4 regions of the Bacillus sp. NPDC093026 genome follow, and region 3 is predicted to be linked to each of the others. Evidence: riboswitches for the same ligand, from Rfam matches in the RefSeq annotation. Region 3 holds a riboswitch; each other region holds the start of a gene.
What was found. A riboswitch is a leader RNA that binds a small molecule or an ion and turns the genes downstream of it on or off. The one in region 3 is predicted to bind S-adenosylmethionine.
Positions count from the first base shown of each region.

Region 1 (7,981 bases), on a different contig from region 3:
AAAAAACGGCTAGAAACGTTGATATAACGCCTCTAACCGCCATGGATGATTCCGACTGGGCTCGAACCAGCGACCTCTACCCTGTCAAGGTAGCGCTCTCCCAGCTGAGCTACGGAATCAGGTTATGAATCTGTTCTGGGGTTTCTGTTACTGACAGTCTCTATTATATAATTAAATCGAATGAGCGTCAATGGTTTTATTCAAATCAGCCTAATAAGCCGGCTTTGGGCCGGCTACTTTGTTTCTTTACAAATTATTGATTCACAAGGGCTGAATTTAGTTGATCGAGCGCCTGTTTAAAGTCGCGTTTTAAATCCTCACTGTTTTCGACACCGACACTTAGGCGAAGTAAGCCATCGGTAATCCCTCTCTTTTCTCTTTCTTCTTTTGGCATTGCCGCGTGCGACATTTTTGCTGGATAAGAGAGAATTGATTCGACAGCGCCTAGGCTGACAGCGAAAACAGGTAATGAGACATTGTCGACCAGTTCTTTTACTGCTGCTTGGTTTTCTAGTTCAAATGAGAGAACGGCTCCAGCTCCGCTTGCTTGCTTACGCTGAATATGTGCACCTGGGTGGTCATCTAATCCTGGATAGTATACTTTTTTCACAGCAGGATGACCTTTTAGAAATGTGGCAAGTTCTAAAGCTGTTTGGCTTGCTTTTTCTAATCTGACTTGAAGTGTTTTTAATCCTCTTAGAACAAGCCAGCAATCCTGAACACCAAGGACTGCACCGAAAGAATTTTGGAGCTGATATAGCTCCTCTCCTAGTTTCTCGTCTTTGACAACGGCAAGTCCGGATAGCACATCGCTATGTCCGCTTAAAAATTTCGTTGCACTATGGAGTACCACATCCACGCCAAGGTCCAAGGGACGCTGAAGAGCCGGAGTTAAGAAGGTATTATCTAAAAATGTCAAACAGTCATGTTCCTTCGCAAGCTGAACGACACCTTTGATATCCGTAATGCCAAGGGTTGGATTTGAAGGTGTTTCTATATAAATGACCTTTGTATTGGATTGAATGCCTTGTTTGACTTCATTCAAATCCGTCATATCCACAAAGGTATGTTCAATGCCAAAACGTGAAAGGACTTGCGTAATCATGCGGAATGTTCCGCCATACACATCTTTTGTGACCAACACATGATCACCTTTTGACAGAAGGAGAAAGGCTGTTGAAATCGCGGCCATTCCTGAGGAAAAAGCCAAACCTTTTGCTCCCCCTTCTAATTGAGCAATTGTATCCTCTAGCGCTTGGCGTGTTGGTGTACCTGATCTGGAATAGTCATATTGACCAAACTCATCAAAGGTACTTTGATGAAAAGTTGAAGCATGCTGAATCGGTACACTGACTGCACCTGTTGAACCGTCTGTTTTAAAAGCATTGTGAACAAGTCTTGTTTCTAGCGTCCAATCATGGTTGGTCATTTGACGTGTACCTCCTCTTTTACTTTAGATAGCGCCTGCTTGAGATCTGCTTTTAAGTCATCAACATGTTCAATGCCAACAGAGAATCGGAGCAACTTGTTACATACACCGTTTGCAATGCGAATCTCTTCTGGAATGTCCATGTGGGTTTGCGTGGCAGGATACGTAATAAAGCTTTCGATACCGCCAAGACTTTCAGCAAAACAGATCGTTTGTAGCTGCTTTAAAAATGGATTGACCCACTCTTCTTTTGCTATACGGAATGAAAGCATTCCACCTTTTCCTGGATAAAGAACATCTTGAATTTCAGGCTGCTTCTTTAAAAAGTCTGCTAACTCCTTTGCATTTGCCTCGTGCTGGCGTATTCTGAGGGCCAACGTTTTCATGCCTCTCATTAAAAGCCACGAGTCAAACGGGGATAAAACCGCTCCGATGGCATTTTGATGCTGGAACATGTCTTCAGATAACTGCTCTCCTTTTGTCACAACAAGACCTGCGAGGACATCATTGTGTCCGCCTAAATATTTGGTTGCGCTATGGATGACAATATCTGCTCCGAGCGTAATCGGCTTTTGTAAGACTGGCGTATAAAATGTATTATCGACAATGACCAAAGCGCCATTTTCTTTTGCAATATTGGCTACCTTTTGAATATCAGCTTCCTGCATGAGTGGATTTGTCGGCGTTTCAATAAAGACCGCTTTTGTTTTTGTCGTGAATTTGGAGCGTAAACAGTCTTCATCTGAAAAATCATCGTAAAGAAAATTTAAACCGTACTTTTTCCATTCATTTTCAAACAAACGGTATGTACCGCCATATAAGTCCGAGGAGACGATTAATTCATCTCCGCTTTCAAATAGAGCCATAATCGTTTGAATGGCAGCCATTCCCGAGCTGAAGGCAAAACCGGCCGTACCCTCTTCGAGTGAAGCAATCGCATCTTCTACTAGCTGCCTTGTTGGGTTTTTTGTTCGAATATAGTCAAAACCTGTTGATTCACCAATGCCTCTATGTCTGTATGCCGTTGAAAGATAAATGGGAGGGCTCACAGTTCCAGTTGTTTCTTCACTACGGTTTCCAATTTGCGCTAATTTCGTTTCCACATGTTCTGTCATTTGACACCATCCTAAGTAAAAAATCTGATTTCAAAACAGAAAACCCCTTCTTCATAAGAAGAAGGGGTTTAATCGCTTCCTCTTATCTTCCAAGCAAAAAAACTGCTTGCTGGATTTAGCACCTTGGTAATCACTTTCATGTGATGCATACCGGTTGCTGAGGTTTCAAAGGGCCAGTCCCTCCACCTCTCACGATAAGAATGTGTTGTTTGTCTGTTCTAATTCTTAATACTGTAACGCATTAAATGTCATTTTTCAAGTGCCATCTAACGATTAATTAAATTTTCTGTATTTTATAACAGGAGGATTTTCAACTGATTTGATTGCATGTTTGGATATAGGAACAATGCTGTTTTTCGTGTTACAATGAATGGAAACGTTTCACATGTGATGAATTTGGTTAGCTGGAGGAATAGATTATGGTGAAGAAAATAGGAATGATTCAAGAGGAAACCTTACAGTCAACAGAACTTGGTGAGGAAATGACTGTTTTGATCTATTTACCAGTCAATTACTCACCCCTTTATACATATCATGTCATCATTGCACAGGATGGTCATGATTATTTCCGCTTAGGTAAAATAGGCAGACAATCGGAAGAATTGATGCAAAACAAGGAAATGGAACGTTCCATTATCATTGGCATCCCTTATCGAAATGTCACTGAAAGACGAAATATGTATCATCCAGACGGCACAAAGTTTGACGCTTACAAACGCTTTTTAGCAAATGAGCTTGTTCCTTACATTGATGACCGTTACCCAACCTATCAAATTGGGTCAGGGCGAACGTTGATTGGTGATTCACTAGGCGCCACTATTTCACTAATGACTGCTATTGACTATCCTTCTTTATTCGGAGGTTTAATCTTGCAGTCTCCTTACGTGGATGATTCGGTCTTAAAAGCAGTCAAAGGCTCAACATCACTTTCTCATTACGCCATTATCCATCAAATTGGTTTAGAAGAGAAAGCTGTTAAAACAACCGACGGTCAAGTGCTTGACTTTATCAAACCTAACCAAGACTTAAAGGCCCTGCTAGAACAATCTGGTGCAGATTACTTATTTGAAACATTTGAAGGCGATCATAAATGGACGTTTTGGCAGCCGCTCATTGCTCCTTCATTAAAAAGAATGCTGCCATATTCGTTAATCAACTGAATTTTGTTATAATAAACAATAGCAAATACTTTCTTAATCAGGAGGGAAAACGATGAAATACGGAGTTGTTTTATTTCCATCAAAAAAATTGCAAGATATAGCGAACTCATACCGGAAACGTTATGACCCGAATTATGCACTCATACCGCCTCATTTGACACTGAGAACACCGTTTGAATTAACAGATTTAGAAGCGGATGAAGTGGTATCGACGCTACGTGAGTATGCAAAGCATGCTTCTCCAATCACCTTGCGTATTAAAAAATTTAGTTCATTCGCTCCTGTCAACAACGTCATTTATATGAAAGTAGAACCGAACGAAGAATTAACGGCTTTGAATGAGAAGCTCTATAAAGACCCAATTAGCGGAACGCCTGAATATGCTTTTGTGCCGCATATAACAGTTGCTCAAAAATTATCAGATGACGAGCATTCAGATGTACTTGGCACATTAAAGCTAAGCCGTATTGATCATGAAGAAACGGTGGATCGCTTCCATCTACTATATCAATTAGAAAACGGGTCTTGGACCGTCTATGAAACATTTATTTTAGGAGAAGAGGGTTAAAGACTTTTGAAAACTGTTGTCGTCCAAACACAAACACAACGAGAAGATGCCTATTTCGTAAGAAAAGAAGTGTTTGTCAAAGAACAAGGAGTTCCATTAGATATTGAAATCGATGAACTAGAAGAAGAAGCCATACACTTTGTCATTTATCATGATGACAATAAACCGCAAGCTGCTGCTAGACTACGCATCATTGAAGGATCAAAGGCAAAACTTGAACGGATTTGTGTGTTAAAAGAAGCTCGCTCTCTTGGACTTGGCCGCAAGCTGTTAGAGGCATTAGAGGAAGAAGCTACTGCCCGAGGTGCTCAGGAAGCTGTCATGCATGCACAAGTCCAAGCCCAGCCATTCTATGAAAAAAAGGGCTATCAAGCTGTTTCTGAACCGTTTGAAGAAGCGGGTATCATACATGTCAAGATGACAAAAACATTATCTACCTCATAAAAAACAAAAAGCCAAGGCAATCAAGATGCCTTGGCTTTTCCGTCGGGTAAAATCGTTCATAAGCCCTGAAAGAAAGCGCAATCATTTATATATAAACATTGATATGAATGCCCTTTCCTTCTTCCATAAACATATCTTTTACAAAGCGTTCCCGCTTTTTTTGCTGTACTTTTGTTTCTGCTTCTGTGACTAAGTCCTCTTTTCTCTCTAAATCTCTGTAAATCTTGTCATGAAAGGTACGCGCAACCTTTGTCACTTTCGCATAATCTTCTTTATCCTGAGGAGCAGGACGATTGATATATTGAACATACAGATCCGGCTGAATCGGTGCTATATATCCCATCAAGAACGCCTCCTTTGCTTCTCTTCTATTTTTTTATTCCCTCATTATGACTGTTTGAAACACGATTCATTTGTTATGATTAGATTTGTTTCTTTTTAAGATTTTCATACATATTGGAGGACTAGCTTTTGAAATGCGCAAGACGACATGATCAAACAATCTCATTACATACATATTCGAGAGAACATTATCAATTCCTCCATGACGAGGGAAAAAAAGGGCACTTATTTTGTATATATTGCGGAAATCCCGTCATTTTCAGATTAAATATACACGAAGAGCCTGCGTTTATTCATAAACAAATCTCTCAGCAAGAGGTGTGTGAAAAAGCGGCTGAACAAGAAGAGACCGAAGCAACATCAAAAGACACTTCTTCTTATAAGGAACTTGGCGGTTTCCGTTTTCCAACTGGCAAGCAAATCACCTCACAGCAAAAGGAGTCTGTAAAATGGCAGAAGCCAAGAACCATTGAACTTGGTGAAGCCTTTCAAAAAGAAAATGAAAAAACACATACCATTGACCTCTTTCCTCATATCACCTTTAGCGCGCCGCAACTCCAAGCTGTCACCCATACAGACGGTCCGATGCTCGTGCTCGCTGGTGCCGGCAGTGGCAAAACAAGGGTTCTGACTGCAAGAGCAGCATACCTGATTTCACAACAAGAAATACCTGCACACCATATTTTACTGGTGACGTTCACAACAAAAGCAAGTAATGAGATGAAAGAAAGACTGCGTACACAATATCATCTTCATCCATCACAAGCAAATCAAGTCGTCACTGGCACTTTTCATAGTCTCTTTTATAAAATGCTGCTGCATGATAATCCTAGCAAATGGAACGGCCAGCACTTGATCAAGTTTGACTGGCAAAAGGAACCGTACATTCGGAAAGCAATAATGAAGGAAGGACTTGATGAGAAGGACTATCCCACAGATCATATTCTGCAATCTATCGGCTTTTGGAAAAATGCCTATTTACCCGATGAACTTCCTGACCTTAAGGACGAAAAAGAAAAACAAATATGGTCCATCTATCAATCTTATGAAAAACAGAAACGAGACAATCAGCAATTTGATTTCGACGACATGGCCATTGCGTGCTTACAGATGCTTTCCGAAAAACCAGATCTTTTAAAACGCTATCAGGAAAGATTCAAGTATATTTTAGTGGATGAATTTCAGGATATTAATCCTGTCCAATACAAGTTAATACAGCTTTTAGCTGGAGATTCAGAACAACTTTATTGTGTAGGAGATGATGATCAAGCGATTTATGCCTTTAGGGGAAGCAATCCTGCTTTTATTCTTCATTTTAAGAAAGATTATCCTTCAGCCAATATCGTTCATTTACATGCGAATTATCGCTCTCATCATACCATTGTCGCAAGTGCAGATGCCATTATTAAGAAAAACCAGCATCGCTATGCCAAGACCTTAAAAGCAGTTCGTTCTGAAAAAACACCTCCCATCCTCTTTTATCCATATGACGAGGAAGAGGAGGCCACCATGATAGTTTCAGATATTCAGGAAAAAATCACAAACGGTGCAAGACCGAATGACTTCTGTGTATTATTTCGAACCAATACGGGAGGACGAGCCATTTATGAACGGCTCCATCAATCAGCCATTCCGTATCAGACCGATAATGGCGTCAAAGCCTTTTACAGTAGGCGAATTGTTCGGATGCTGCTCGCTTTTCTTTCTTTAAGTCAAGATGCAGATGATATCGCTGCGATAAAACTGCTGCTTCCTATCTTCTTTTTAAAGCAACAGACGCTTAACACACTCAAGGCGCTGACCATCACAGAAGACTGTTCAATGGTAGAAGCACTTGGAAAACTAACTGACATCCAGCCTTTCCAGCGTAAAAAGTTGCAATCCATCGTTCTTCTTTTCCAAACCTTACGGACATTAAAGCCGTCCGATGCTGTGACCTTGATCGAGCAAAAAATGGGGCTTGGTGATTATTTAAAAAAGCGAGCGAACGATACAAGTGTTCTTGAAAAAGGAGCAGATGATGTGCGCGATGTAAAAACAGCAGCGAAACGTTTTGAAACGATTGAAGCCTTTCTATCACATGCCGAACATATGAAGTCAAAAGAAAAGGAAAAAACAGACGAATCAGGTGTTCAGCTCATGACGATACACCGTGCAAAAGGACTTGAATTCCAAACAGTGTACATCACTTGTACCGTCGACGGAGCGCTGCCTCACGATTTTGCACTAGATGAACTGAGAAATGGTCATGAAGAAGCCATTGAAGAAGAGCGCCGTTTATTATACGTCGCTATGACAAGAGCACAGCAATCCCTTTATCTGTCCGTTCCTTCATTTAGAAGAGGAAAAACAGCCCATCGTTCTCGCTTTTTATATCCTCTTCTTAAAAAAAACAGTGAAATGTTCATTCAAAAACAACAGGCCCCCCTTTGATTGGAGAGCCTGTTGTTTATTTTTTGTTGTTCATCATTTTAGAGATCGTATTGAAATCTAGCTTTTCTTTCCCGCTTGTAATTGATTGAACAATTTTGTCTTCAAGTTCTTGAGGTACACGCTTATTCGCAAGCTGCGCTACTTTTTTAATGACTCCTCGAACGGTCGCCTCATCTTTAAAGTTGGCATTTTGCAATGAACCAGCAAGCTTAAAGACATCATTCATATTCACACCCGTTTTATTTTCTACACTTTTAAAAAATTTATTATCCATTCATTTGCCTCCTCTTTGTGGAGTAATCACCTTACTATATGATAATAGGCGAGATATGTGCCTATCCTCCTGTCACGATTGACCAAAGAGAAAGGAAAGCAAGAGGCTAACCCATTGCTTCCCTCACCTTCTGACTTCTGTTTAGTTAAAGAAAGAAGCACCAACAATGATTAAAAGAATGAACAACACGACGACAAGGACAAACGTTGACCCATA
Region 1 covers NZ_JBIVPN010000001.1:675,990-683,970, forward strand. Annotated here, with positions in the region: tRNA gene ACIQCE_RS03430 (tRNA-Val) at 47-119, opposite strand; gene metC (cystathionine beta-lyase) at 254-1,429, opposite strand; gene ACIQCE_RS03440 (methionine biosynthesis PLP-dependent protein) at 1,426-2,544, opposite strand; SAM riboswitch class I at 2,624-2,745, opposite strand; gene ACIQCE_RS03445 (esterase family protein) at 2,964-3,704, shown strand; gene ACIQCE_RS03450 (YjcG family protein) at 3,757-4,272, shown strand; gene ACIQCE_RS03455 (GNAT family N-acetyltransferase) at 4,279-4,716, shown strand; gene ACIQCE_RS03460 (hypothetical protein) at 4,802-5,059, opposite strand; gene ACIQCE_RS03465 (ATP-dependent helicase) at 5,188-7,491, shown strand; gene spoVIF (sporulation-specific transcription regulator SpoVIF) at 7,508-7,765, opposite strand; gene ACIQCE_RS03475 (YjcZ family sporulation protein) at 7,907-7,981, opposite strand, start outside.
Region 1: another riboswitch for S-adenosylmethionine. It lies ahead of ACIQCE_RS03440 (methionine biosynthesis PLP-dependent protein); the one in region 3 lies ahead of ACIQCE_RS08110 (methionine ABC transporter ATP-binding protein).

Region 2 (7,981 bases), on a different contig from region 3:
TAAATAAAGCGGTTGGTCTGCAAAAAATTAGCGATTATTACGGCATTCCGCAAGAACGAATGATCGCATTTGGGGATGAAGACAATGATTTAGAAATGCTTCAGTTTGCTGGATGCGGTGTTGCGATGGGCAATGGAATTGATGCTGTGAAAAGGGTATCAAATGAGATTGCAGATACGAATGAACAAGATGGAATTGCTAAGTTCTTAACAAATTATTTTGCGCTTTAATTTTTTCCATTCATACATAGAAGAAGGAAGCGGGTATACTAAGCTTTAGACAGGGCAACCTGTCAGCTTGTTTGAAGGGGCGGATCCGAATGGGTAAGAGAAGCAAGTCGAAACGCTTTATACAACAAGGTAAAGATTCAGTCAGTCTTCATGACGCACGTTTTCCTTATCGATCTACACTTGAAGAAGCTACAGACCAAGGAGATAAGAAGACAAATGCTCTTTAGGTTCATTGTGAGAAACGAACTTTTTGATCAAGCCAAATCATTTACTGAAGAAGCACTTACTTCTTCATTTTAATCTGGACCAGAGCGTCAAAAAGCTGTAAAGCGGGCAAAAAATGCTGTATCAACAAAAAGAAATCAGCTTCATACCTTCCAAGATCTGCTTGATGATCTTTCACTTAAAAAGCTGTCCGGTGTTGGACAGCTTTTTCTTATGCTTTACTTCACTTGGAACATTTTCTTCTCCGTGATTTGCTTAAGCCCTTCCGCTTTCCCCTTGAACGATACAACCACTTCATAAGTTCCAGGCTCTACACCACTTGACCATGTATCTTGAAAATCATACGTTTCATTTGCCTTTAAGACAAATGATTGGATGGCTTGTGTGAACATACGATCTTTCGAGTAACGGTATTTTTCATTTCCATTTTTATCATAGACACGTAATTCAAACTTCTGACTTGTATTAAATGTAAATTCAATATCATGATCAGATCGATTTTTCAATGACATTTGAAATTGAACCGAAGCACCTTTCTGGACAGGGTCGATTGTGAGCTCTACCGTTTTTTCTCCCATTTGACCAGATACCTCCTTTTCTGGTTCGTCATTCTTTTGAGAACCACAAGCCGCTAAAATCAATGGAATGAAAAGAAGCACCAAAAGTTTTTTCATCTTCTTTCCCACCTTTTTAATCTCGTCTGAAAAATCCAAGAATATTGGTCGTTTGAACAATATTCGTAAAGGCTTTTGGATCGACTTCCTTTATAATTCGTTCAAGTTCATACAGCTCATACCTTGTAATGACAATCACCATCATTTCTTTTGGCTCGTTGGTAAATGCGCCTTTAGCAGGTACAGTGGTGATTCCTCTTACCATTTTTCCATAAATGGCTTCTTTGATTTCATCGGCTTTCTTCGTCACAATCATGGCCGTCAGTTTCTCATGTCTCGTATGAATCGCATCAATGACCCTTGTGGTCACATATAATGTAACAAGGGTATATAATGCTTTCTCCCAACCTTGTAATAATCCTGCTGTAAAAATGATGATTCCGTTTAAAATAAAGAAATACGTGCCAACAGGCTTATCTTTCCATTTCGCTAAAATCATCGCAATAATATCGAGTCCACCTGTTGATGCCCCGTATTTTAGCGTAATCCCGATACCAAGTGCAGAAATGACACCGCCGAACACAGCATTCAATAAAATATCTTCAGAAACGCTCGTCTCCGGTAAGATGCCGAGGAAAATGGTTGTTAAGGCAACACTGATAATGCTATATAAAGTAAAGGAACGACCAACCTTCATCCAGCCTAAAATCCCTACTGGAATGTTTAATACAAATAATAGAACCCCAGTCGATAAATAAAATGGTGCATATTCATCAATTACACTGGATAACAGCTGTGCTACTCCGGTAAAACCGCTCGCATATACGTCAGCCGGAATTAAGAATAAATTAAGTCCAATCGCATTTAATAATGCACCAATGACAACGACAATAAGTTTTTTTGCTTCTCCAATAAACATGATGTCATTCCTCCACTTACCATTCTCTCTATGGTTTTCCCTAAAAATTAGAATTTGAACACGAAAAGGATGATTTCTATGATATAGTTAGGCTAAAAAGATGTAATTTTGCAGATTTCATTCAGAAAGAAGGGATTTTTATGACTGTTCATATCATAGCAGACAGTGCTGCTGACCTGCCTCTTTCTTATTATGATGAACATAACATAACACTCATTCCGCTACGTGTATTACTTGGTGAGCAGGAATTTGAGGATTTAATCACAATTGATCCAAAACAAGTATTTGATGCAATGAGACAAGGCGAAAGTCCAAAAACTTCACAACCTTCACCAAACAGGATCAAAGAAGCCTTTGTATCCCTTGCACAAACTCATACAGCCGCACTATATGTCGCTTTTTCATCAGAGCTTTCAGGTACATATCAAACAGCTGTCATGATGGCAAACGAAGTAAAGGAAGAATATCCAGACTTCGATTTACGAATCATTGATTCTAAATGTGCTTCACTCGGCTATGGACTGGCTGTCAAACACGCTCAGACACTTGCCATTGACGGAAATACAATACAAGAAATTGAAACGTCTGTAAAGCATTTTTGTGGATCTTTACAACATATTTTTACTGTAGACGATTTATCGTACTTAGCAAGAGGGGGAAGAATCAGTAAAGCATCAGCTTTTGTTGGCGGTCTTTTGAGCATTAAACCTATTTTACACGTAGAGGATGGAAAGCTTGTTCCGCTTGAGAAAATCCGAGGACGTAAAAAACTACTCAAACGAATTATCGAACTGATGAAAGAGCGTGGAACAGACTGGTCAAATCAAACTGTTGGGATCAGCCATGGCGATGACCCTGTACTTGCAGAGGATATGAGACAATTGATAGAAACAGCATTTCATCCAAAAGATATTGATATCAATATCATTGGTGCAGCCGTTGGGTCTCATTCAGGACCTGGAACGCTTGCAATCTTTTTTACAGGCAACCCATCATAAAAGCACCCTTCCCTATATACGTAGGGGAGACCCTAGTCTGTCAGCATGACGCCAATCCGCTACATATTTGATTTCGGTCGTTCTTCCTGTTGATTGCTGCATGAGGCGAGCACAATCATCCACACACTCCTTTTATCAACTTACTCTTTTTTATCGGATTTCGGTGATGTTGTTTCAATGATAAGTGGAAAAATCAGGCTGTCGAGAAAATCTCGACAGCCTGAGTGAGCAACTGCTCACTTTTTCTCATATGTCCAGCCTTCTTTTTGATCAATTAGACCATTTTTCATCAAGTGACCTAATGCTCGTTTAAAAGCGGCCTTACTCATTTGAAATCTTTCGCGAATATCATCTGGGTCACTTTTGTCCCAATAGGGCATCGCACCATTTCTGTTTCTCATATAAGTTAAGATCTGTTCTGCATCAACTGATAATGCGTCCTGTTTTCTAGGAAGGAGAGATACGTTAACGGTTCCATCCTCTTTCACTGCAATGACACGACCTGTGACAGTAGATCCTAGTCTTGGTTCTTCCTTCCGTTCTGTGCGATGGATAAACCCTCTAATTCCTGTATCTGTAAGCATAAAGGAGCCTGTCGCAATCAAGCGGTAAATCGTCCCTGTTATGTCTTTGTTCATAATGGTATTAGGTGCTTCGGTAAACAGCTTACTGATGATATCTTCTGTGGCTGGTTTTGCGAACAATCTCCCGTAGCTTGTGACTTTCAGCATACAGTACAGCCGGTCTCCTTTTTTGGGCCATGCTTCTTCAAAAGGCGGGAGGTGTTCTGTTGCCACAAGTGCATCCTTTGATAACCCGACATCAACAAATACGCCCATATCCTCTACAACATCAACGACTTCAACCCAGCCGTATGTATGTGCGTTAATAATAGGCTTTTTCATTGTAGCTGCTAGTCTCTCTTCATGATCTACATATAGATAGACATCCACTTCATCTCTATCTTCAATATCTTCTGTGATCTCACTACGATGTAAGAGGACAGAATCTTCGCCATCTGTCAAAAAGTATCCATACTCCATCTCTTTCTCTATTTGCAAGGTCAATTGCTCACCTGGTCTCATGTTCTCTTCCTTCCTATCTGCCCATAAAGAGCATTCGTTCATCATTTGATTTCACTTTATTCTACTATACTTCTTAGCACATGAACATCTCTAGTTCTGTTAGCTAAAGTGGACAATCCGTAGGTGATTTATACAGAAAGAGCTTGAGCTCATTGACCTATCAATACGCTAACGTTTCTTCTATCCCCATTTGCATGATAAGATAGACGCAATATCTAATACTTGGAGGTCATGAGTCATGGCAAAAGAAAGTTCGTTTGACATTGTATCGAAGATCGAATTACCAGAGGTGCAAAACGCCATTCAAGCAGCTTTAAAAGAAATCAAAAACCGTTATGATTACAAAGGAAGTAAAAGTGATATTTCATTAGAGAAAGAAGAGCTCGTGCTCATCTCTGACGATGACTTCAAGCTAGAGCAGCTAAAAGATGTGCTTGTGTCAAAACTCATTAAACGAAATGTACCGACAAAAAATATCGACTACGGCAAAACCGAGCATGCACTTGGCGGGACTGTACGTCAACGTGCAAAACTGATTAGCGGAATTGATAAAGACAATGCTAAAAAAATCAACACACTCATTAAGCAATCTGGTCTCAAGGTGAAATCTCAATTCCAAGATGATCAAGTGCGTGTGACAGGGGAAAATAAGGATGATTTACAGGAAGTCATTTCACTTATTCGCAAAGCTGATTTGCCGATTGATGTCCAATTTATAAATTTTCGATAAATTTTAAATTTTCCATTGATTATTTCCGATTTTTTCGATACAGTTAATGGAAGTTCAATTCATTGACAGATTCATATTGTTTTCTTATCAAGAGAGGCAGAGGGACTGGCCCTGTGAAGCCTCAGCAACCGGTGTAATAGACAAACACTTTCTATAACCAAGGTGCTAAATCCAGCAAGCTACTGCTTGGAAGATAAGGAGAAGAATTACGATACTTTCAAAAAGTCTTCTTCTTATCAGAAGGCTTTTTTTGTTACATAGAAATAAGGAGGAATACAATGGGCCTATTACAAGATTTACAAAACCGCGTGCTGATTGCTGATGGAGCAATGGGAACACTTTTATATTCTTATGGAATTGATCGCTGCTTTGAAGAATTAAATCTATCAAAGGAAGATGAAGTCAAAAGGGTACATGAGGCGTACGTACAGGCGGGAGCTGACATCATCCAAACGAACACGTATGGAGCGAATTATATTAAACTATCCCGCTACGGTTTAGAAGAAGAAACGAAACGTATCAATACAAAAGCTATGCAAATTGCCAAAGCAGCCGCAGGCTCTGCTTATGTACTCGGAACGATTGGCGGCATTCGAACGTTTAACAAAAATGCATACTCCATTGAGGAAATTAAACGAAGCTTTAGAGAGCAGTTGTATCTTCTATTAAATGAACAGCCTGACGGACTATTACTCGAAACCTATTACGACCTCGAAGAAGCAAAGGCGGTTCTACACATCGCACGCAAAGAAACGGAACTCCCTATTGTCATGAACGTATCCATGCACGAACAAGGTGTCCTGCAAGATGGAACGCCGCTCCATGACGGTTTATCTGAATTATCCTCTCTTGGAGCTGATGTCGTCGGAATTAACTGCAGACTAGGTCCCTATCATATGATTCAGGCACTCGAAGGTGTGCCACTTTTTGAAAATTCTTATTTATCTGTCTATCCAAACAGCAGTCTCCCATCTCTTGAAAAAGGTAGACTTGTCTATGATACAGATAATGATTATTTTCGAAAGAGTGCACTAGAGTTTAGAAATCAAGGTGCCCGTATTATTGGTGGCTGTTGCGGAACGACCCCTCAGCATATCCGAGCCATGGCGGAAGCTGTAAAAGATTTAGCGCCGATCACAGAAAAAGAAGTCAAAATTTTAAAAGAAGAAAGCATTTCACTCCAAGATCAACGCACAGAACCTGGGCTTGACGAGCTTGCCATTCAAAAGCGGTCAATCATCGTGGAACTGGACCCGCCAAAGAAGCTCAACTTTGAAAAATTTCTTAATGCTGCGAAAGAATTAAAGAAAGCAGGCATTGATGCTCTGACGCTAGCTGATAATTCCCTTGCCACCCCGCGCATTAGCAATGTGGCATGCGGCGCTTTGCTGAAGCAGCAACTCGATATGCGTTCACTTGTTCATATTACTTGTCGAGATCGCAATTTAATCGGATTGCAATCACATTTGATGGGACTTGATACACTTGGATTAACCGATATTTTAGCGATTACAGGCGACCCTTCAAAAATCGGTGACTTCCCAGGAGCAACGTCTGTTTATGATTTAACGTCCTTTGATCTGATCCGTCTGATTAAACAATTTAATGAAGGACTCTCCTTCTCAGGCAAACCGCTTGGTAAAAAGACCAATTTTTCCGTGGCAGGAGCGTTTAATCCAAATGTTCGTCATATCGATAAAGCCGTCAAACGCCTTGAGAAAAAAGTAGAATACGGTGCTGATTATTTCATCTCACAGCCAGTTTATTCAGAGGAACAGCTTGTGAAAATTCATGAGGAAATCCGTCACCTCGATCAACCGATTTACATCGGCATTATGCCTTTAACAAGTAGCCGAAATGCAGAATTTATTCACCATGAAATCCCAGGCATCAAGCTGTCTGACTCGATTCGTGACATCATGGCAAAAGCAGGGGATGACAAGGAAAAACAGCGAACAGAAGGGTTAGCGATTGCCCGCTCTTTAATAGACGCTGCTTGTGATCTGTTTAATGGCATTTATTTAATTACACCTTTCCTTCGATCAGATTTAACAGCAGAACTGACGACTTACATTCACCAGAAAGATAAGGGGGCAAAAGCACATGTCAACTATCACGGAACAGCTAAAGAAACGAATTCTCGTCTTTGATGGAAATGCTGTTTGGTCACCACCTAGTCTTACAAGGAAAAGTGAAAAATTATTAGCTGAACAACATCTTCTCAATGAAGGCAGAGAGAAAAATTGGTTTGCCCTGTTTTTGTGTTAATAATAGTCGAACCTCCTTTGAATGGAGGTTCTTGAAAGCTGTAGACACCATTCGTCTACAGCTCTTTCATTATTTTTCGCCTACAGATGATAGGACGTGTGCAAGCGCATTTGTTACTTTCCCATGCTCTGACGCATGTGGGCGATCGTCTCCATCTCCATAGCCATAATCAATCATTCGATTACGGTTTAAACAAAGCTTTGTTAGCTGAGGCTGGAAAAGGTCAAATAATGCAAAACGTTCTTTTAGTTGCGGGAATTGCTGCTGATAATCTAGAATTTCTTCTGCAAGCAAACGCCAAAGAGCGGTTTCTTCTAGTAGCTGATGGTTTTCTAAAACATTTGACACGTAACGCAGGTTACAAATAAACAGTCCTGTAAAGATAAATTGCACTAAACCTTCTGGGGGTTCACTTCGCAACACTTCTTTTAAATCTTCATCTAATGATGCTAATTCTGGCAGTGGCTGGTCACTAATGTTCACATCATCAACGAAATCCTTTATCGCCAAACGATGTGGTTGATAATCTTTTAGGACAAGAATCGTATTTTGCCCATGTGGGGAAAATACCGTCCCGTATTGATACATAAAATGTAGTAGCGGAGGCATCACAACATGGAAGAAAGCAGCCATCCACTCTTTTGCCGAGAGTTTCGATTTTTCAATTAGCTGTTTAATATACGGTTCACCTTCATGATCTTCATACGTCAGTGCCGCAAGTGTCACAGGGGTCTCCCCTTCATCTAAGTACGTATAAATACTTTCTCTAAAAATCACACCGAGCATTTCAAGATATTGATAAGGCGCACCAGGTAGTTTGCTGTAGTAAGGGTGATCGACATTTATACTCGCATTTTCACCTGGTAAAATCACGCGGCATACGTCAGACAAAAATGGGTCTTGATCGGCAAT
Region 2 covers NZ_JBIVPN010000001.1:750,366-758,346, forward strand. Annotated here, with positions in the region: gene ACIQCE_RS03840 (Cof-type HAD-IIB family hydrolase) at 1-230, shown strand, start outside; gene ACIQCE_RS03845 (competence protein) at 320-457, shown strand; gene ACIQCE_RS03850 (BsuPI-related putative proteinase inhibitor) at 674-1,129, opposite strand; gene ACIQCE_RS03855 (YitT family protein) at 1,146-1,988, opposite strand; gene ACIQCE_RS03860 (DegV family protein) at 2,129-2,986, shown strand; gene ACIQCE_RS03865 (CvfB family protein) at 3,223-4,071, opposite strand; gene ACIQCE_RS03870 (YajQ family cyclic di-GMP-binding protein) at 4,310-4,801, shown strand; SAM riboswitch class I at 4,883-5,001, shown strand; gene ACIQCE_RS03875 (bifunctional homocysteine S-methyltransferase/methylenetetrahydrofolate reductase) at 5,080-6,951, shown strand; gene ACIQCE_RS03880 (hypothetical protein) at 6,905-7,069, shown strand; gene ACIQCE_RS03885 (IucA/IucC family protein) at 7,139-7,981, opposite strand, start outside.
Region 2: another riboswitch for S-adenosylmethionine. It lies ahead of ACIQCE_RS03875 (bifunctional homocysteine S-methyltransferase/methylenetetrahydrofolate reductase); the one in region 3 lies ahead of ACIQCE_RS08110 (methionine ABC transporter ATP-binding protein).

Region 3 (7,981 bases):
GTGATCTCCCCGCCCCTTAGCTATCAATAGCCCTGTATATTCATTTTTGCGAGCTGCCTTTTCTCGTCTCGATAGGACTGCTCTCGTTTATATTCTACTTTCATCCGTAAGTCATGGTTTCTTTCGTACTCTGCATAGCTCATGCCATGAGATTTGTGCATGGCCTTTTCCATCTCGGCGGTATAATCCAATCCCAGTATACTCTGGTCCGAACCGATAATAAACCATCTCCTTCTTTTAGTGTAGTTCTATTTTATCAAATCAATGGCACTTCACTCAAAAGGGATATGACGCTTTATGTTGGCATATTTACTCACACACTGGCAAGAGAATCACTCATCTCTCCCATATGGAAAAATACCGTGTTTTCCTTCTATTAATGCGTCTGTCCGCCAAATTCATCAATACATTGCTGAACAACAGTGATCCCTTGGCTGAGTGCCGCTCCCCCGCCGAACGCTGCTGCTACACTGACGACTTCCAATACATTCTCTTCTGTAGCTCCTTGATCAAGCGCCCCCTTTGTATGATAAATCATACAATATTCATCTTGTGCATGAATGCTAATGCCAAGGGCAATCATTTGTTTCTCTTTTTGCGTCAAAGAACCGCTTTGAAAGCATTGCTCCGTAAATTCATTGAATTTCTTGCCAAACACCGGCATTTTCTTCTGAAATTCACCCATTGCGGTTTTATAATCGGTTAGTGATTGTTGCATGGTTCCGTTCATATGCTGTTCGTTCACATTGATTCAATCCCTTCAGGTCATTTGTACGTCTTTATTATGAGCGAGATTTAAAAAAATACACAAAAAAACCTCGCTTTCATTCAAGCAAGGTTTTCGAGCATATTATTCAGATACAGGTAAGACTGCACCATCATATTTTTTTTCGATGAATTCTTTAATTTTGTTAGAGTGAAGCACTTCCATTAAAGTCTTGATTTTCTCTGATTTTTCGTCACCTTTACGAACAGCTACAATGTTTGCGTAAGGGTTGTTCTTTGTTTGCTCAAGTTCAATTGCATCTTTCTTCGGATTCAAATGATTTTGAATTGCATAGTTTACGTTGATAAAGACTGCGTCTCCTTCACTGTTTTCATAAGCTTTCGCTGTGAGTTCAGGAGCGATTTTTTTGAATTTCAAGTTCTTTGGGTTTTCTTTAATGTCTTTCAATGTTGCGTTGATTGTATCAACCTTTGAATCAAGCTTGATCACGCCAGCATTTTGAAGTAGGGCAAGCATACGACCTTGCTCAGCCACGTTGTTTGTCATGATGATCGTGCCGCCGTTTGGAATATCTTTGACTGATTTGTATTTCTTAGAGTAGATACCGAAAGGCTCAAGGTGAATAGCACCTGCACTCACTAGGTTATAATCTTTGTTTGATTTGTTTTCTTCGTTTAAGTAAGGAATATGTTGGAAAAAGTTCGCATCCACTTCTTTTTCAGCTAAAGCTTTATTGTACATTTTATAATCGCTAAGCACTTTTATTTTTAGGTCATAGCCTTTTTCTTTTAAAAGTGGTTTTGCTTCCTCAAGAATTTCAGCATGTGGTGTTTTTGATGCAGCAACCGTGATGGTTTTGCTTTCGCTTGCGTTATTAGATGAACCGCATGCAGCTAAAATGCCTGCAAATCCTAGAAATAGTGCACTTAAAATCAATTTCTTCATGAATAAATCCTCCCTTAACGTTTATCAATTTTATTGGTTATCAAATCACCGATTATCTGAATAATAAAGACGATGATTAGGATAAAAACAGTGGCAACAAGTGTGACATCTGTATTTCCAGATTGGTACCCTTCCACATAGGCGAGGTCACCAAGTCCGCCTGCCCCAATTGCACCTGCAATTGCAGTAGAACCAATTAAAGCAATTGCTGTGACAGTAATTCCTGAAATCAGGGCTGGCAATGATTCTGGCAGCAAGACTTTAAAAATAATCGTTGATGTCTTTGCGCCCATTGATCTTGCCGCTTCAATCACACCTTTGTCTACCTCACGAAGTGCAATTTCAACAAGACGTGCATAGAAAGGTGCAGATCCAATGACAAGGGCGGGCAGGGCTGCATTTGGACCTAAAATGGTATGCATTAAGAATTTTGTAAACCCTAATAAAAGAATGATTAAAATGATAAAAGGAATCGATCTAAAAATGTTGACGATTGCCCCGATAACTGCATTGATCGGTTTATTTTCCCATAAACCGCCTTTACTAGTCAGATAGAGCAATAGCCCTAGGATGATGCCGATGACAAAAGCAAATGCAAGTGAAATAAGCGTCATATACACCGTTTCACCCGTCGCATTCCAAATGACTTCAAGGTCAACATTCGGGAACCATTTCTCAAACATGTGTCATCACCTCAATTTCGACCTGTTTGCTTTGAATATAGGCGATGGCTTTTTCCACTTCAGTCTCTACTCCATTGATGTGGATAAAGAGTGTTCCAAACGCACCTTCCTGCGTTTGAGTAATTTTCCCCTGGAGGATGTTCACATCGACTTGGAATGATCGAATGATTTCAGTAATGAGCGGCTGCTCGGCAGAATCGCCGATAAAGGACAAACGAACAACCTTCCCTTCTTTCATCCGCTCTAAGATGTGCTCAATCGTTTCCTTAGCTTCCTCCGGCTCAACAAGCTGTTTCACAAATCGTTTCGTCATTTCTTCCTTCGGCTGTCTAAAGACGCGTAATACCTCGCCCTCTTCGACGATACGTCCATTTTCCATGACCGCCACACGATGACAAATTTTACGGATGACATGCATTTCGTGTGTAATTAGCACAATGGTTAAACCTAATCGTTGATTGATATCTGCCAAAAGCTCAAGAATAGAGTCTGTCGTTTGTGGATCAAGAGCAGACGTTGCTTCATCACAAAGAAGAACCTTTGGGTTATTTGCTAGTGCTCGAGCAATCCCTACGCGCTGCTTTTGTCCGCCGCTAAGTTGCGATGGATAGACATTTTCTTTTCCTTCTAAGCCGACCAATTTAATCAGTTCATCTGCACGAGCTCTCCGTTTTGAAGTCGGTACACCTGCAATTTCAAGCGGGAACATAATATTTTGTCGTACAGTTCTCGACCATAGTAGGTTAAAGTGCTGGAAAATCATGCTGATTTCCTGTCTTGCCTTGCGAAGTTTAGCGCTCGATATTTCATTAATCCGGTTGCCTGCCACTTCAATTATTCCTTCTGTTGGCAACTCTAGACCGTTTAGTAGCCTAATCAGGGAGCTTTTCCCTGCGCCGCTATACCCGATAATTCCGAATATTTCACCTTTATCAATCTCCAAGTTGACGTTTTTCACTGCGTCAACATTTCCGTTTTTTGAGTGGTACGTTTTTGATACATTCTGTAATTGGATCATAGCCTGATCACCTGCTTTCTTGCTGAATCTGTAGCGTGCCATCACATACGTTCTTCGTTCTTCCCTCATGACTCTAGGTCAGTAAAAAAGACCTAACTGCAACACAAGCAGAAAGGCCTTTTATTTCAAATACGCCTTTCTCTCATCTTTCAAAGCGTTGCGGCTTTGAGTGAATTGGCACCAATTTCAGCTATGCTGACGGTTGCCGGGTTTCATAGGGCACGTCCCTCCACCTCTCTTAATAAGAGAAAATATGTTGTTTTATGTGATGTTCATGTTTTTACTAACGTAGGATATCATGCTACCCGAGATATGTCAACGCTGTAAATCGCTAATTTCCAAGTAAACGACTAAGTGATCATTTTCCTAAAAAAACCGTTCGTTAGCCAAAGCACCGCCTCTAATCTAAGAAGTGCTCGGAATGAGCCTTTCACCTTTACTTGCCCACGACTAATTAATTGCTGTAAAGATAGATTTCCATCTAATAATTGAAGAATTTCCTTTCTCTCACCATAAAAAGTGAGATCCGATAACTCAATTGCAGGTAGTTTCTTGACTTCACCACGTTCATCCACAATCAATGTACAAGAATCTGCTTCCGCTTCAAATGTAATCTTCAAGGATGATGATGAGAGCAGCGGTTTTAGTAAAAATCGCTGTTTTGTGTTTCCATGGGCTTTGGTTTTTTCCACATGTATAACCTCCCTGTCATTTGGTTATACATAACATTTCTCTACAAACGTTGGCTTGTCCTTTATAAATAACTCGACAAATTTTCAATTGAATGGCTTGAAACATGACAAAAAACCGCTTTATTTAGCGGTTTCAATCATTTCATGAAGATATGGAACAGAATGAAAGGCATAGCCTTTTTGAACGATCTTGCCGTCTTTAAACAATAAAAAGCATGGAACACTTTCTATTTCAAATCCTTTCGCTAAACTAGGTGAATAATTTAAATTATTCTCGTAAAATGGAACATCTGGCTGCATGGTATCTACAACTATCAGCATTTTCTTCGCAAGCTGGCACGTTCCACAAAACGGTGTATATAAATACAAAAGAAATAAATCGTCCTTTATCTCCTTCAATTCGTGCTCCTCAATCTCTTTCATAGTACGCCCACCCTCACAAATATTTCGAATGAACATCAATGTTTGCAGCTAATAAGACAGATGCAATATGGGCTGTTGGTGAAGCGGCAACTTCGCGGTACATTTTGTCTACAAAAAGATGAAGTGCTTCAGGGAACTCTTTTCGGAATTGCTTCCGCAGTTTATCGCCAGCATCGTCACTGTCTGCTAATATGTAAACGTCTTTCCCTAATAGATCGTCCACTAGCTGATCCAGCTTCGATGTACTGATGGTGCCATTGGTGCAAATAATGGTAACAGGCTCACTTATGACTTCTTTTAGTTTTTGTTTGTCTGATTTACCTTCTACAATGATGACCTTTTCTACATTCTCATGTTTCATCATGATCACCCGGCCCTTTTGACGTTGATTCACTTCTTCATTAGATTACAACCTTTGGGTAAGGTTGTAAAGATGAGACACTTGTTCATCAAAAAGACTGCAGCATTCTCTCGCTGCAGTCTGATTAAACGATTAGCACCAGCCATTTTCATCATCACAGTCAACGTATTTTTCCGTCCCGTGTGTTAATGTATCAGACAAGCGATAAAACCGATTCTGATCATAGGAATAGCCAGGTTTCAACTCATATTGATTTTCACTAATCATCTTTCCAATCTCTTCATTTTGATGATAAAGCACCATGCCATTTTCTTTGAATCGACCAGTTACATGTTTTGTTATATCCACCTGTTCTTTTTGAAAAGACAAATTGGACACCCCCCATAAAGGTAGAGTGTCCAATTTCTCATGAATTAGTCTTCTTTTGTCATTTCCTCATATTGCTCAGCAGTCATTAAGTCCTCGATTTCAGAGGCATCCGCTGGTTCTACAACGATCATCCATGCTTTCTCGTATGGAGATTCGTTCACGAATTCTGGGCTGTCATCTAGCTCATTGTTTACTTCAACGATTGTTCCGTTAATTGGTGCGTAAAGTTCAGAAACAGTTTTGACTGATTCTACACTTCCGAAAGGCTCGTCCGCTGTCAATTTGTCTCCTACTTCAGGAAGCTCAACGAACACGATATCGCCTAGCTCGGATTGAGCAAAATCCGTAATACCGATACGCACCTTATCTCCTTCTACTTTGACCCATTCATGTTCTTCGGAATAACGTAAATCTTTTGGTATGCTCATTTCAATATCCCTCCAGTCTTTTTTGCGTTTATATTGAAGATACCACAATCTGAATGAAAGTTACATCATTTCCAGACGCTTTTAAATGTATCTTCATTAAATCCAACTGTCACTCGTTTGCCGTCTGTTGTAATTGGACGCTTAATCAGCATACCATTTGATGCAAGCAATTCAAGTTGATCGTCCTCTGACATTGCAGGAAGTTGATCCTTAAGCTGCAGCTCTCGGTATTTCTGTCCGCTTGTATTAAAGAATTTCTTTAGCTCCAAACCGCTTTTTTGATAAAGAGCTTTGAGTGTTTCTTTATCCGGCGTCTCTTCGACGATATGTATGCTATTGATTTCTTTGTTGTGATCTTCAAGCCACTTTTTTGCTTTTCGGCATGTGCCGCAAGATGGATATTCATAAAAATCTAAAGCCACCATTTTCACCCCCTGCAAATTGTGACAACATTTTATCATAAACCATTTTAAAAACCTAAATGTATGCTTACAAAAAGGTGCGGACATGCGCATCCACACCTTTCGATTTGTTGCTTATACGATATATTTCTCGGCTTCAAAGATACGTTTAGCTACTTGACGCTTCGTCGCAATGACATTGATTGGTGTGAATCTTGTCAGCTTACGAAGGGCTGACAGGCTCATGCGGAGTGAATCTCCTTCCTCCATGGCGATTAATGATTCTTTTGCATGTGCTTCAATTTCTAAAAAGGCTTCCTGTGTGAAAATTTGTGTGTAAGCGAGTTTTTGTGCGTTCTTCTCTACGCCTGTTGTGGCAATTGCTTTTTCCGTACGAAGGATGGCAGATTCAGCGGCAAAAATGCCATTGACAATATCGGCAATATTCACTAGAATCTCCTGCTCACGCTCTAGTGCTTTCCCATATTTCATCGCTGCCATGCCTGCAACCATGAGGGCAATCTTTTTCGCATGTGCAAGTAAATATTTCTCCTGATCAAGCGGCTGATCGCCTGGCTCTTCTGGCATCATCATCATGAGCTCTTCCTGTAATGTTTGCGCTTTTTGAAGGAGCGGCAGTTCACCTTTCATTGCCTTCTTCAAAAAAGTGCCTGGCACAAGCAAACGGTTGATTTCGTTTGTCCCTTCAAATATTCGGTTAATTCGTGAGTCACGATATGCTCTCTCGACTTCATATTCTTGCATAAAACCATAACCGCCGTGAATTTGTACGCCTTCATCCACAATATAATCTAATGTTTCAGAGCCAAGCACTTTACAAAGTGAGCATTCGATTGCATACTCCGCAATGGATTGCGCAATTTGCTTACCATCCTTTTGCTCTTCATCACTTAATAAACCCATCCGCTGTTCGAATAATCCAACGGTGCGGTAAACGGCACTTTCCATTGCGTACAGCTTCGCCGACATGTTGGCTACTTTTTCACCAATTAAGCTAAATTGAGAAATCGGCGTTTTGAATTGCTTACGCTGGTTTGCATATTCGGCAGATAATTGAATGACTCGTTTTGATGCACCGATTGTACCGACAGCCAGTTTATAACGGCCGATATTCAAAATGTTAAAGGCAATCACATGCCCTCTGCCTACTTCACCAAGTAAATTCTCCTTTGGTACTTGCGCATCTTCAAGGATTAGTGTTCTTGTAGATGATCCTTTAATGCCCATCTTTTTCTCCTCAGGTCCTGTTTTGACACCCGGAAAATCCTTTTCTACGATAAAAGCAGAGAAATATTCACCGTCAATTTTTGCATAGACCACAAAGACATCTGCAAATGCGGAGTTCGTGATCCACTGCTTTTCTCCATTTAATACATAATGCGTTCCAGCTTCATTCAGTACCGCTGTTGTTTTCGCTCCTAGTGCGTCAGAGCCTGATCCTGGTTCCGTTAAAGCATATGCCGCAATGGTCTCTCCGGAGGCGAGTTTCGGCAAGTAAGTTTCCTTTTGTGTTTGATTACCGAACAAGACGATAGGCAGAGAACCGATTCCGACATGAGCGCCATAGGAAAGAGAGAAACTGCCTGCTCTTGCGAATTTTTCAGTAATGATGGCAGAACTGATCTTATCTAAACCGAGTCCCCCAAACTCCTCAGGAACGTCGGCACCAAGCAGCCCAAGTTCTCCTGCCTTTTTTAAGAGCCTAACAGAATGCTCGAATTCATGATTCTCAATTTGATCAATATACGGCACAACATCTTGTAAAATGTAATCTTCTGTTGTTTTTCCAATCATCAAATGTTCATCAGAAAAATCCTCTGGTGTGAAAATATGCTCATAATTCGTCTCATCAATTAAAAAACTGCCACCCTTTTTTACATCTTCCATCGCTTTCATCTTGTTTCTCCCCCTTT
Region 3 covers NZ_JBIVPN010000002.1:626,503-634,483, reverse strand. Annotated here, with positions in the region: gene ACIQCE_RS08130 (YuzK family famiily protein) at 24-161, opposite strand; gene ACIQCE_RS08125 (carboxymuconolactone decarboxylase family protein) at 377-730, opposite strand; gene metQ (methionine ABC transporter substrate-binding lipoprotein MetQ) at 851-1,672, opposite strand; gene ACIQCE_RS08115 (methionine ABC transporter permease) at 1,687-2,355, opposite strand; gene ACIQCE_RS08110 (methionine ABC transporter ATP-binding protein) at 2,348-3,373, opposite strand; SAM riboswitch class I at 3,513-3,621, opposite strand; gene ACIQCE_RS08105 (SCP2 sterol-binding domain-containing protein) at 3,724-4,065, opposite strand; gene ACIQCE_RS08100 (thioredoxin family protein) at 4,186-4,488, opposite strand; gene ACIQCE_RS08095 (toprim domain-containing protein) at 4,502-4,852, opposite strand; gene ACIQCE_RS08090 (YusG family protein) at 4,982-5,218, opposite strand; gene gcvH (glycine cleavage system protein GcvH) at 5,263-5,646, opposite strand; gene ACIQCE_RS08080 (arsenate reductase family protein) at 5,712-6,068, opposite strand; gene ACIQCE_RS08075 (acyl-CoA dehydrogenase family protein) at 6,183-7,964, opposite strand; gene ACIQCE_RS08070 (acetyl-CoA C-acetyltransferase) at 7,980-7,981, opposite strand, start outside.

Region 4 (7,981 bases), 490 kb from region 3:
CTTCTCTCTTTTTCACAGGCAATTCGTCATTTTAGAAAAATTAAATTTTTGATATTATTGCCGCTCAAGCAGCTCTTGACCCGCAATACCAGGCTTTGTCATCTCGTAAGGATTTAAAATAATATCAAGTTCTTCTTCCGTTAGTACATCATACTGCAAGCAGAGATCTCTGATGGATTGACCTTTTAAAATCGCTTCTCTAGCAATTCTTGCAGCTACTTCATAACCTAAATGAGGGTTTACTGCAGTGATCACACCTGCACTCTTTTCTACATATTCTTTCAAACGTTTTTCATTTGCTTCAATACCAGTCAGGCAATGATCAGTAAATGAACGGAATCCGTTATTCATGATACTAATAGATTGCAGCAAGTTAAAGACTAAAACAGGTTCCATCACATTTAACTCAAGCTGACCTGCTTCAGATGCAAGGCAGATGGTGTGATCATTCCCAATGACTTGGAAAGCGATTTGGTTAATGAGCTCTGCCATGACGGGATTCACTTTCCCAGGCATAATGGATGATCCAGGCTGACGGGCTGGCAGTGCAATTTCAGCAAGACCTGCACGCGGACCAGATGCCATTAAACGAAGGTCATTGGCAATCTTAGACATGTTCATCATACATACTTTTAAAGCTGCGGATACTTCTGTATAAGCATCTGTATTTTGAGTCGCATCAACAAGGTGATCTGCCCCAACAAGAGGTAATCCAGAAATATCAGCGAGTTTCTTCACCACAATCTCAATATAGCGAGGGTCTGCGTTTAAACCAGTCCCAACGGCTGTAGCACCCATATTCACTTCGTATAAATGCTGCTTTGATTGATGAATACGCTTGATATCACGCCCTATTACGCGGCTATATGCTTCAAATTCTTGTCCTAAACGAATTGGAACAGCATCCTGTAAATGCGTTCGCCCCATTTTGATCACATGATCGAATTCGTTTGCTTTCTTTTGAAACACATCTTGCATTGCTTGCATCGTCTCAAGTAGAATGTCTAACTGCTTGAGCACCGCAATATGAATAGCGGTTGGAAATGAGTCGTTTGTCGATTGTGACATGTTGACATGCGTATTGGGACTTAGATGAATGTATTCACCTTTTTGATGTCCCATTATCTCTAAGGCTCTGTTGCCAATGACCTCATTAGCGTTCATATTCATGGAAGTTCCTGCGCCGCCTTGAATCGGATCAACGATAAAGTACTCGTGCAGTTTTCCTTCAATGACTTCTTCAGAGGCCTTGACGATCGCATTGCCGATTCCTTCATATAAGCGTCCAACTTCCATATTGGCTAGAGCTGCCGCTTTTTTGACGATGGCAAAGGCTCTAATCAGTTCCTCGTGCATGCGATAGCCAGTAATCGGGAAATTCTCTTTTGCACGTAAGGTTTGGACGCCGTAGTACACATCTGCTGGAATTTCTTTTTCTCCAAGGAAATCTTTCTCGTAGCGATAAGTTGCGTGAACCATTTCATATGACCTGCTTTCTATAAAATAGGTTAAATCACTAAATCTTCAGCGATTGGTGTTTCCATAATCTTTTTCACTTCTCTTGGATCTGTTGTTTTACCAAGTGCCCACATGAGTTTTGGCACGATGGCTTCAGTATTCATATTTCTTGAACGTGCTACAAGTTCTTGATTGATCTTACGCCCTACTTCATACACACTCATGTCTTCCCCTTCCTCCAGACATTGAGTCGTGATAACAATAGAAATGCCTTCATCTAACAGTTCGTTGATCTTTTCTAAAAGGTTTCTTCCTTCAAAAGGAATTCCGCCGCTGCCATAGCTTTCGATCACTAGACCTTTGTACACACCTTTGATGGCATCTAAAAACTCTGGCTTAAGACCGGGGTGCAGTTTCAATAGGCATACATCTGTATTCAAAGACGCATCTAATTTAAACGGTTTCATGGATGTTCTTTTTACTTTGTTATTGTATTCAATTTGATGATTTTCAATAGATGCAATATATGGGTAGTTAATACTTTCAAATGCATCATAACTTTTCGTTCTTAGTTTAATTGCACGAGTTCCTTGAATCACCCGACCATCAAACACGACATACACTCCGCCTACACCGTCACATGCAAAGCGAATCGCATCTGTGATGTTTTTCTTTGCATCTGTTTTCTTAAACGTGATAGGGATTTGTGAGCCTGTAATCACGATTGGCTTATCAGGATTTTGCAGCATATAGGAAAGAGCTGCTGATGTGTAAGCCATTGTATCTGTTCCATGGGTGACGACAAAGCCATCATATTGATCGTAATTTTCATAAATGGCTGTTGCGATATCCACCCAATATTCAGGCTGCATATTTGTACTATCTATACTCATAAGGGACTTCGTGTCCATTGTGTACTCAGCATTAATTTCGTTTAAATATTTTAAAAGGTCTTCAGCTTTGACACCAGGAGCTAAACCATTTTCACTTTCTACAGATGCAATCGTTCCACCAGTGGTTAAAAGTAATAGTTTCTTCAACAGGTCCACCTCTTTCAGTAAAATGACTTCGTTTGTCACGCATATGATAAGTTCCCTTGTGCTATTCTATAATATACGCTTTACGCGTACCGTCATTGCCATTATAGTCACATAACGCGAATTAATCAAGAAACTGTTACGCATTACGCGTACACTTTTAATAAGAATATGATATACTGTTTGTATATAAAGGAGCGTTCATGTATGATACTCGATCGTTTAACCACCCTTAGAAAAAAGAAAAAATGGTCTCTCCAGCATACGGCAGATCGCCTAGGTATCGCCAAAAGCACCTATGCCGGTTACGAATCTGGATACCGACGACCTTCGCTTGAAGCAGTGAAGCTGCTCGCTGATTTGTATGATACGTCCATTGATTTTTTACTTGGTAGAACGGACGAGCCAGAGTTCCAACGTAACATCTCTGATATCAAAATTGAACTAACGGAAGCAAAAGAAGGAACCGTCCTCGTAGATGGCGTTCCACTAACCGATGAAGACATTAAACAGCTTGTTGCCTTTATTCGGGCGAAAAACACTCTGAAAGTATAAAATAAAAGAGAGGCACCCTTTACATGGTCCTCTCTTTTATGCTTATTATATCAGTGGTTCTATCCCTTTATGTATCACCTGATTTGCTTGATCAATGGTGTCATTGGCTGCTTTCACACCTTACCCGCTAGCTCAAATGCTTTTTTCCCTTAATCCACTACAGCATGAATCCGGGTCCTTTCAAAACACCGCAATGTTACATGCCATAGTCTTTATATCCCTTCTTCTCTTTTCCTCTCGTCTTTTTCGCTCAAGCTCTTCCCATTCTCGAATTTCCGCTTCGACTGCCGAATCTCTTCAGCCGCTTCCTGAAACTTTTGAGTGAGCGCAAGCGTTTGACTTGAATCCAACTTTCGCACCCCTTTCCCAATTTAACGTACAAATGGATGATTTTATATGTTCTCATTATAAATAAAAAGACACCAAAAAAATCACTCTAAAAAACCATTCAGCACATCACCTAATCAAAGTAGGCCTTTTTCCTCTCTATTTTCCAGTGAAAACCTTTCTTGTTATGAAGCGCATTCAAGACATGATAAAATGGTGGTATTCTACAAAAGGAGTGACGTATAGATGAGAGAGGAAATGATTGAACGTTTCACAAACTATGTGAAAGTTGATACCCAGTCTGATGCAAATCAAGAAAGTTGCCCATCCACTGAAGGACAATTGAACTTAGCTAGACAGCTTGTCGATGAAATGAAAGCAATCGGGATTCAAGAAGTGACAATGGATGAGAACGGTTATGTCATGGGAACAATACCATCCAATACAGATAAAGAAGTACCGACCATTGGCTTCCTAGCTCATATCGACACAGCGACGGACTTCACCGGTAAGAATGTGAAACCACAGATTCATGAGAACTATCAGGGCGGCGACATCACGTTAAATGAAGAGCTACATATCGTTTTATCTCCAAAACAGTTTCCTAATTTACAAAAGTACCAAGGACATACGATCATTACCACTGATGGCACAACCTTGCTTGGTGCAGATAACAAGGCGGGCATTGCAGAGATTATGACCGCCATGCATTACCTCATTCAGCATCCAGAGATCAAGCATGGCAAGATTCGAGTTGCCTTCACACCGGATGAAGAAATCGGAAGGGGACCGCACAAGTTTGATGTCGATGCATTTGGCGCTTCCTATGCTTATACGATTGATGGCGGACCGCTTGGAGAGCTTCAATATGAAAGCTTCAACGCAGCAGGTGCGAAAGTGTCCATTCAAGGAAACAACGTCCATCCAGGAACAGCGAAAAACAAGATGGTCAGTGCTGCTAAAATCGGGATGCTTTTTCACAACAAGCTTCCTTCTGATGAATCTCCAGAGTATACAGAGGGGTATGAAGGCTTTTTCCACTTGACGAAGTTTGTGGGAGAAGTGGAAGAAGCAGAGCTACAGTATATTATTCGAGATTTTGATAAAGAAACATTCAACAATCGCAAAGCACTCTTTGAAAAGATTGCAAATGACTTAAGAGCTGTCTACGGCGAAAAGAGCATCACGCTCAAGATTCAGGATCAATATTATAATATGAAAGAAAAAATTGAGCCGGTGAAACATATTGTGGATATCGCCTATGAAGCGATGGAAAACCTATCAGTGACACCTATTATTGAACCAATTCGCGGCGGAACAGACGGCTCTCAGCTTTCATACAAAGGACTTCCAACACCAAATATCTTTACAGGCGGAGAGAACTTCCACGGCAAATATGAATTTATCTCTGTTGAAAATATGCTCAAAGCAACAGAAGTCATCGTAGAAATAGCGCGTTTATTTGAAGAAAAAGCATAAAATATGTTTACAACCGTTCCTGTTCGGGAACGGTTTTTTAATAAAAGTTTACAATTTTCTGAAACTTTTATGACACTGATTCGTACTAATAAAGACAACCCCAGAAAAATTCTTCTTGACGAATGAAATAATTGGAAATATAATAGTTAAAAACAACCAGTATTTTATACCTAAATTAGCAGATGTACTAAACCAAAAGAACTAAGTCACTTCTGCTTTTTATTTTCAGTTATAAACATCACTCACCCTGTCTATACTTAAAGAATAGGATGAATTGGAGGAATGTCATATGATCATTTTGTTCATTATCGCTTCACTTTGTTGCTACTTACTTTTCTCTTTCAAAAAAGATAACCGCACCCAAAAACGAAAAAATGCAGATCTCTCGGAGTTTGAAATCTTTCGTATCCGCCGCCATTACAATGGCAAACGCCAACACCCTTTAAACAATGCACCCAAACAAGTATAGAGTAAAGAAAGAGTCTCCCACGTGGCTCTTTTCAGATAATGGACAAAGGGCTAAATAAGTATCATTTTAGCCCTTTGTTTTCTTTTTAGCGTGACCTGAAAACCTGAAGTCTGGATGATTGCCGTCAGTATCACGATCTCACGGCTTCTGCGTCGGACTAGCCGGTGTCCTCATTGCTGATTGATTCATGTAGAAAAATAAATTGAAAAATCATTGACTTTTCCTCAAAAAGGTTGAATAATTGTGTTTATTAAGAAAATTGAATCAAAAGGTAACCTTATTAAGAGTGGTGGAGGGACTGGCCCTGCGAAACCCGGCAACCGCTGTTCCTTGGAACAGAATGGTGCTAATTCCTTAAACAAGCATATGTGCTTGTTTGAAGATAAGGCAGAGATCTTACAGTATATGATGCTCTTCCTTATCAAAGGAAGGGCTTTTTTATTTTGAACTCAAGGAAAGAAGGGATTCACTATGACTAAAGTGCAAACAACCGGAAAGAAAACAAAAAAACCGCCGTTTCGCGCAGATCAAGTAGGCAGTTTGCTTCGATCTAACCGCATTAAAGAAGCACGCCGGCAAAGAACAGCCGGTACGCTGACAGCAGATCAGCTTCGGCAAATTGAAAATGAAGAAATCACACGAATTGTTGAAAAACAAAAAGAGATTGGGCTAGAGGTTGTCACAGATGGAGAGTTCAGACGTGCTTGGTGGCATTTTGATTTCCTTGAAGGGCTTGATGGAGTCGAAGGCTTTGAAGCAGATCAGGGCATTCAATTCCACAACACAACAACAAAAGCACGAGGCATTAAAGTGACGGACAAAATTGACTTTACAGATCATCCGATGCTAGAGGATTATCGTTTTCTTCACAGCATTGCAGGTAACCATACGGCTAAAATGACCATCCCAAGCCCAAATATGCTCTTTTTCCGTGGGAAGCTAGAAGAAGGTGTGTACGACCATTTAGATGATTTCCACCATGATGTCGCACAAGCCTATAAAAAAGCAATTCACGCCTTCTATGATGCTGGCTGTCGCTACTTACAATTAGACGATACTGCATGGGCTGTGTTCTTTTCTGAAAAAGGTCATGAACAAATTAAAGCCTTTGGTCGTGAGGCAGATGAGCTCCGTGAGTCGTTTGCTAAAACAATCAATGAGGCCGTTGCTGATCGTCCAGACGATTTAGTCGTCACTATGCACATTTGCCGTGGTAATTTCAAATCAACTTGGGCGGCTGAAGGTGGTTATGAGGCGGCGGCAGAAACGATCTTTGATGGTTTAGACTTGGATGGTCTTTTCCTCGAGTTCGACGATGAGCGTTCAGGTGGGTTCGAGCCCCTTCGATATGTCAAAAATCCAAACCTTCAAATCGTTCTTGGACTTGTGACATCAAAGTACGGTGAGCTTGAGCCTGCTGAACAAATCAAAAAGCGAATCGAAGAAGCGACTCAATATGTGAACATCAACCAAATTTGTCTGAGTCCACAATGCGGATTCGCTTCCACTGAAGAAGGAAATCTGTTGACAGAAGAACAGCAATGGGAAAAGTTGCGCCATGTAATCGAGATTGCTGACCAAGTGTGGGAATAGGTTGATCTACTTAAAACCTGATACAACCAAGAAAAGGACCGCTTACGGTTCTTTCTTTTCTTTGATAAAGTTGTTTGATTATATTTCTTCGTGGTAAAGTGAAAATATAAATATTTACCAATTTATCCAAAACGAAAGGCGACATCAATTAAGTTTAAAAATATTAACTCTCACTCTAATACCGTCAGTTCTTTATATGATCTATTACAGCCTGCAATGTGTACTAATATCAACCAAATGACCTAAGACATATAAAAAGCCCACATTCTATTAAAAGATTGTGGGTGTGTTTTTAAAAAAAGAGCATACATAATAGGACACTGACCACTATGAATAAAAGATACATATAGTCGATCCAGGATGTGCTGATGACATGATAATACGTTCGCTCCCTCGTCCCTGTGAAGCCTCTTGCTTCCATCGCAATGGCAATGCGTTCTGACTTTCGTACACCTTGTGTAAAAAGGGGCACTGCATAGCGAATAAAGGCCTTCCAGCCGCTTTTTTGCTTGTATCCTCTAATTTTATGTGCAACCTTCATTTGTTTCAATTCACTTTGAAACAAAGGGATAAAGCGAAAACCAGCGAGCATACCATACGCCCATTTTGGTGAAAGTCGACATTGATGAATCAAACTCATCATAAAAGCAGTCAAATCGGTCGTTGACGTAAAAAGGAGACCAAATGTAACAAAGCCAAGCATTCTGAAAGATATGGTCAGTCCATTTCTTAGACTCTCCTCTGTCATATGAAACCATGCCCACTTCCAGACAGTATGATCCCCCTTGCCAAAAGCCGCCATCATCCAAAACACTAGAATGAAAAAGAGTAGATAAGGAACCAGTCTTGTTGTGAGATACCTGATATTCCATCCACCTAAGACAAGCCCGATCCCAACCGCAAATAACCAAATGATGAAAGTTGTTTTTGGATCTGAAATGGCCATCAAACAGCACATAGCAAGAAGATGAGCAAGTAATTTCAATACTGGATTTACCGTGGAAAGAAAGGAGTGGTTACTCTGCAATGGTCAGCACTTCCTTTCTTTCAAACATATATTGAT
Region 4 covers NZ_JBIVPN010000002.1:133,003-140,983, reverse strand. Annotated here, with positions in the region: gene aspA (aspartate ammonia-lyase) at 55-1,479, opposite strand; gene ACIQCE_RS05575 (asparaginase) at 1,509-2,498, opposite strand; gene ACIQCE_RS05570 (helix-turn-helix domain-containing protein) at 2,703-3,050, shown strand; gene ACIQCE_RS05565 (hypothetical protein) at 3,263-3,400, opposite strand; gene pepT (peptidase T) at 3,624-4,856, shown strand; SAM riboswitch class I at 5,600-5,714, shown strand; gene ACIQCE_RS05555 (5-methyltetrahydropteroyltriglutamate--homocysteine S-methyltransferase) at 5,797-6,918, shown strand; gene ACIQCE_RS05550 (energy-coupling factor transporter transmembrane component T family protein) at 7,211-7,945, opposite strand; gene ACIQCE_RS05545 (ABC transporter ATP-binding protein) at 7,935-7,981, opposite strand, start outside.
Region 4: another riboswitch for S-adenosylmethionine. It lies ahead of ACIQCE_RS05555 (5-methyltetrahydropteroyltriglutamate--homocysteine S-methyltransferase); the one in region 3 lies ahead of ACIQCE_RS08110 (methionine ABC transporter ATP-binding protein).